One region of the Paenibacillus sp. EB106-05-06-XG162 genome, then DNA from elsewhere that is predicted to be linked to it. Evidence: predicted binding sites of a transcription regulator. Region 1 holds the regulator's gene; the other holds the start of a gene.

Region 1 (3,232 bases):
TGTTTGACGGTTCCTCGATTGAAGGTTATGTACGTATTGAAGAATCGGATATGTACTTGTTCCCGGATTTGGATACTTGGTTGATCTACCCATGGGTGACTGAAGATCGCATCGCTCGTCTGATCTGTGATGTGTATATGCCAGACGGCACGCCATTCCAAGGGGATCCACGCGGTATTCTGAAGCGTGCGCTGAAAGAAGCGGAAGAAATGGGCTACACGACGATGAATGTTGGTCCAGAACCGGAATTCTTCCTCTTCAAGACGGATGAGAAAGGCAACCCTACGCTTGAACTGAATGACCAAGGCGGTTACTTCGACCTTGCGCCTACGGATCTTGGTGAGAACTGCCGTCGTGAGATCGTATTGACGCTAGAAGATATGGGATTTGAAATCGAAGCTTCCCACCATGAGGTTGCTCCGGGACAACATGAGATTGATTTTAAATATGCAAATGCGATTAAAGCTGCTGACCAAATTCAGACCTTTAAGCTTGTTGTTAAGACCATTGCTAGACAGCATGGACTACATGCAACATTTATGGCGAAACCTTTATATGGCGTGAATGGTTCAGGTATGCACTGTCATCAGTCGCTATTCAATGGCAAAACAAATATGTTCTATGATGAGAGTGACAAGCTGGGTCTAAGCGAAACAGCTCGTCAATACATGGCAGGTATTTTGAAGCATGCCCGTGGATTCGCAGCGATTACGAATCCAACGGTGAACTCCTACAAACGGTTGGTTCCAGGTTACGAAGCGCCTTGCTATGTGGCATGGTCCGCAAGTAACCGTAGCCCGATGATTCGTATTCCTGCATCTCGTGGTCTGGGAACACGCGTTGAAGTACGTAACCCGGATCCAGCTGCGAATCCTTATCTATCACTTGCAGTGATGCTCAAAGCAGGTCTAGATGGCATTAAGAACAAAATGGAGCTTCCAGCACCTACGGACCGTAACATCTATGTCATGTCCGAAGAAGAGCGTATCGCTGAAGGTATTCCTAGCTTGCCGTCCGACCTTCGTGAAGCCTTGACAGAGCTTGTGAATGACGAAGTCATCTGCAGTGCACTAGGTGAGCACGCATTGACTCACTTCTATGAGTTGAAAGAAATCGAGTGGGATATGTACCGTACGCAAGTTCACCAATGGGAACGCGATCAATACATTACGCTTTACTAAAATGATGAAACCCCTAGCGCTGTAAGTGTTAGGGGTTTTTGTTTAAAATATTTGTAACCTAACAGCCCTCATTGTAGCGGCTGTTTTTGTTTGTTCTAGCGATTTTAGGTCATATGGGCAGCCAAGCCGAATTCTCTTATCGTTGGATCGAATGGTCAGCTGCAGTGTTGCAATCATGATGATATGAACACTATCTGTGGACGGCTCCGTTGAGTTGGATAATGACAAAACGGATGAACATGTGTAGAATGCAAGTTCACCAAGGGAACTTGCGCACTCATGTGACAGAAAAGATGTTGACCATATGCTGTTTTCATCTATAAAAGCATAAAAGAGTCCCTCGATCGCTCGGGAGACTCTTCATAATAAATTAGCATCTGGCTGGAACAACCAGCGATGCTAATATGTATAGCAATTAGTGCATATTGCGGAACAAGCCAATAACTTTACCAAGAATGGTAACGTGATTCAATCGAATCGGTTCCATCGTTGAATTCTCAGGTTGTAATCGAATATGGTCTTTTTCTTTATAGAAAGTCTTGACAGTAGCTTCGTCATCTTCTGTCATCGCTACGACGATATCGCCGTTATTCGCTGTCTGCTGCTGGCGGACGATAACAAAATCTCCATTATGAATACCAGCCTCGATCATACTTTCCCCCATGACGGAGAGCATAAACACGTTCTGGTCATGTACGAATTGCTCTGGAAGCGGGAAATAATCTTCAATGTTCTCCGTCGCAGTAATTGGCGCACCTGCAGTAACTTTCCCCACGATCGGTACCTTCGCAATCATCTGCGTATAGAGATGTGTATGTTCGGATTCTTCCTGACTCAGGAGTTCGATGGCCCGCGGTTTGGTAGGGTCGCGGCGTATTAAACCCTTCTTCTCTAATCGATCCAAGTGGCCGTGCACAGTGGAGCTGGAAGCTAGACCGACAGCTTCTCCAATCTCACGAACAGAAGGAGGGTAACCTTTAGATCGTACTTCATTCCTTATAAATTCTAAAATAGCTTGTTGTCTATTGGATATTTTAGACATGAGGTTCAACTCCATTAGTAGACTTTTACAAAATTATAGCATAGAACTACCGTTCGTACAAACATTAGTTCTAAATTGCAAGAATGAGGGGAACGAACGTTCTAAAATAGTGTTGACACAAACGAATGTTCGTGTTAAATTATGGACATAGAAAACAGAACAAACGTTTGGGGTGCTGATTATGCTAAAGTATAGCTCATATCAAAGTGTGTATAATAACCGTTCCGAGGTCGTGAATAGAGACTCTTTTCTTAAGAAGAAGATTGTTCAGGTTGTATTGTTCTTAGTCCTTGTATGCAGTTTGACGAGTATGGGATTATTGAATGCATTTGCTGCAGATACGCGTGAAGGGGAACGTAATGCGAACATTCCGTTGCAGGTTGTTGTATCATCAGGGGATACATTGTGGGCGATTGCGAAGGAACATAAGCCAGCTGGGATGGATGTTCGTAATTATATTGAAATGATCAAAGACCTGAATGGTAAACGGAACAGTTCCATTCAATCAGGTGAAGTGATTAAATTACCAATTCTATAAAAGGTTAATTCGTATGCTCGATAGGGCATAGGCCCTGCTGAGAGTGGAGGGGTTACCCTTGACAACCTCTATTGTAAATGTCAAAGTAATATAGACAGAATAGGGGGGATAGTGATGAATTTCGACAAGATTGTAGAGCGAATTAATGAATTGGCTCGTAAACATAAAACGGTAGGTTTGACGCCGGAAGAGACGGTTGAACGGGACGCGCTTCGTCAACAATATATTGATGGGTTCAAACGTTCCTTGAAGCAGCAACTGGATAATATCGAGTTTGTTGATGAGGATGATAATAATCCAACAATTAAACATTAGATGAAGCAAGTTTTCCTTCGGGAAAACTTCCAAGGAGGAAGAATTTCGATGGCCCGTTCATGGGAAAGAATGGTACGCAAGAACACGAAGAATGTAAATAAGGCTCGTAAGAAACAGGGGCAACAAGTGATCGGTGCGAGTAGAGACGCGAAATCG
Region 2 (3,232 bases), on a different contig from region 1:
AACTTCATATCCAGGTCAAGCTGCTGCGAAGAGCATTGAAATGATAAAGGCAGATTCACCGCAAGGCGCTGATATCACAGCAGAAGATATCGTTGCAAGAGCATTGAATCACTTTAAAGACAGTTCTGTTCCTATCGTAAAAGCAGTTGAATATCTCTCCAATGAGAAGTTGTGGCGCGTGACTCTATTTGATGATGCGCGGTCCAATCATTCAGAACATGTCCTTGTCTTTACGCAAGATGGTGAACTGAATAAATAAAAAAACATGCTGCCTACTCAGGCAGCATGTTCTGTCATCCGGTGAATTCTTGGACCCATGCATTGTTGTAAAATCCGACCCCGAGTTTGGTGAAGTTACTGCTTAAAATATTCGCTCTATGGCCTTCGCTATTCATCCAGTCGTTCATAACTTGATCTGGTGTCGTCTGGCCTTTGGCAATATTTTCGCCAGCAGCATTATACGTGATCCCGAATTTTTTCATCATATCGAATGGAGATCCGTAGGTTGGTGAATTGTGGTCGAAGTAATTGTTCTGAATCATGTCCTGCGCTTTGACGAGCGCCATTTTGGATAAATTCGCATCCATCGTAAGGGCATTTAACCCGGCGTTGGCGCGTTGTTGATTCACAAGGTTTAGGACCTCTTGATCAAACTGTTGGGAAGATGATGGTGTTTGGTTATTCGGACTTTTGCTAGGATTCTGAACTGGGCTTGGAGCAGGACTTGGAGCTGGGTTCTGTGTTGGATTCTGTACTGGATTTGGCGTCACAGGTTGATTACCCTGAGCCGGGTATTGCGATGGCGCTTGGCCTCCGACAATCCATTGCAGCGGTGCGCCTGGTGCTTGTTGGATTCTAACCGGTTTTCGAGCGCCTGGTGTAGCTGTTGATGAAGCTTGGGTCTTAAGTGTTTTAGGGATTTTCGTATGGGAATGTGTCTCTATACGTGTCCCCGGTGCTACTTGCTTTGTTGACATTCCTCCATTGGGGGATGTACATCCTGCTACCAGTAATATTGCGGTTAAGGCAATATATTTCTTCATGTGTCAACACCTCGATGCATTAGTATGGTGATGTTCATCATGATTATATTTTCCCGGCAAGGATGAAATTATCCTGAGCGTTGTATAATCCCCATCACATCTCCATATCCAAATCCACATTCATGTATTCGCTCAAATAACGCTCAATCTCAGCTTTAATCAAGCTCCATAACATGGAGAACGTATGGTGGTATCCCCGGCATACATAGAGGACTTCGACGCCGGATTTGGTACGTTTCTCTTCGTAGACCTTCAGTCCGTGGGCACGGAGCTGCTTCCGTATACGGACCAGATCATCATGCACTTGGCGCTGTACTTGCTGTAAATTGCGAACATAGATGGTCGGCATCTTGAGCGGTGCCATACCAAGGGTCTGCATATCTCGTTCCAATACATCCAGTACGATCGGGAGGAGAATATACTGCTTAACGAGTGTGAAATCAACCTCGGTCTGGAGGGGGACAGATTTCATCGCGAACACTTCCTATGCTTAGAATGTTTAATTCATATTTCGAACACTTGTTCTTATTATATTCATAATAGCGAACAAATATTCGTATGACAACAACAATTTTTGGTATCTGCGTGGAAGTTGTTTGCTGGTTGGCTTGTCATTAGTTATCATAGGGAGAATGATAATGAAGGCGGGAGAGAGCTGCATGATCGTACATAAAGGAGATATCTTGTTCCGGCAGGGTGACTCAGGGGAATATTTATATCATATTAAGCGTGGCATATTCAAAGTAACAAGGGTTCATCCGAATGGGAATCTGGTGTTATTTAACATCTTGTATCCGGGAGAAATTGTTCCGCACCATTCGTTGATTACGCCGAAGGATTTCCATGGTACGGCAACAGCAATTACGACCAGTGAGGTGGAGTTGATCCCAGCCGAGGCGTGGTATAAGGAGCTGGAAGATAACCCGGACAAAGCCTTATCCATCGCCAAAATGCTGCAGGAAAAATTGCGCTTCATGCAGCAGCGCATTGATCATCTGACGATTGGTTCTCCGGGAGAACGTCTGAAGCTACTGGAAGAATGGATGTCCAGCTATGCACGGAACGAGACGTTGACGGATTTGTTGACGCAAGAGGAGATTGGACAGCTCATTGGCGTTCGTCGAGAGACGATTAATCGCTTATTACGCAATCAGAGTTGAGAACACTCACACATACAACGCAAAAAAAGGAGGCCTCATTGTCCGAATAGACAAGTGGCCTCCTTTTGCATTCAATGAAGACGTTATGCTTCTAAGCTGCCAGCTGGGCCGAAGAACTCGTAGTGAATACGATCCGTGCTCACACCTAGTTGTTTCAACGCAAGATTGATGGCTTTCATGAATGGCGTTGGTCCGCAGAAGTAGAATTCAGCTGTATTCACCGTCGCTGCAGGTAGTACCGACTTCAGCCACTCAAGATCAATGAAGCCTTGATGATCATAGCGATCGCCAGCGATCGGTGATTCATAACAGACATAAGACGTCAGCGGTACATGCTGCTCCGTTAGTGCCGCCACATGGCCTTGCATCGCATGCAATTCGCTATTCACGGCGGCATGAATGTATGTTACAGGACGCTCAGGCTGCTGCGCTACAATCGTATTCAACATACTTACCAGCGGTGTTAATCCAACACCGCCACTGATGAGTACGACAGGTGCTTCGCTGCCCGCAGTCGGATCGAGTGTGAAATCGCCGGCTGGGGCACTGATTTCAAGTGCATCCCCAAAGTGAACATGGTTATGCAGGTAGCTCGAGACAATGCCAGCAGGCTGTGAATCGCTGCCTGCTTCTCGTTTAACCGTAATTCGATAGTAATCCTGTCCCGGCGCATCCGATAGGCTATAATGACGCAGATGCGTGTTCACACTCCCCGGTACATTCGTACGAACAGTAATGTATTGTCCCGGTAAGAAGGATGCGATGGCCTGACTATCCGCAGGTCTCAAGTAGAACGACGAAATGACGCTGCTCTCTTGCACTTTGCGTGTAACGATGAACTTTCGGAATCCTTCCCAGCCGCCGGGCTGTCCCGCTGCCTGTGCATACATTTCGGCTTCGACGCCAATGAAGGCATCGGCGATCACGCCATAAGCTTCCGCCCAAGCGCCGATAATCTCATCCGTTGCCGCATCGCCGAGCACGTCTTTGATGGCGATCAAGAGATGTTCGCCGACAATCGGATAATGC

What was found. Region 1 encodes LexA, which represses DNA repair genes until DNA is damaged. Its sites were predicted from a motif close to CGAACATATGTTCG; they were not measured.
Region 2: AC3WU2_RS02640 (YhjD family protein) is a predicted target of LexA. The motif match lies at 1,587-1,600, and genes of this name have one in related genera.

The regions. Positions count from the first base shown of each region.
Region 1 is NZ_JBYTDT010000009.1:83,979-87,210, forward strand. It holds gene glnA (type I glutamate--ammonia ligase) at 1-1,181, shown strand, start outside; gene lexA (transcriptional repressor LexA) at 1,597-2,223, opposite strand; gene AC3WU2_RS18945 (LysM peptidoglycan-binding domain-containing protein) at 2,405-2,761, shown strand; gene AC3WU2_RS18950 (DUF896 domain-containing protein) at 2,876-3,076, shown strand; gene AC3WU2_RS18955 (hypothetical protein) at 3,125-3,232, shown strand, end outside.
Region 2 is NZ_JBYTDT010000001.1:634,368-637,599, forward strand. It holds gene AC3WU2_RS02630 (DUF3221 domain-containing protein) at 1-259, shown strand, start outside; gene AC3WU2_RS02635 (CAP domain-containing protein) at 294-977, opposite strand; gene AC3WU2_RS02640 (YhjD family protein) at 1,138-1,515, opposite strand; gene AC3WU2_RS02645 (Crp/Fnr family transcriptional regulator) at 1,703-2,203, shown strand; gene hmpA (NO-inducible flavohemoprotein) at 2,287-3,232, opposite strand, start outside.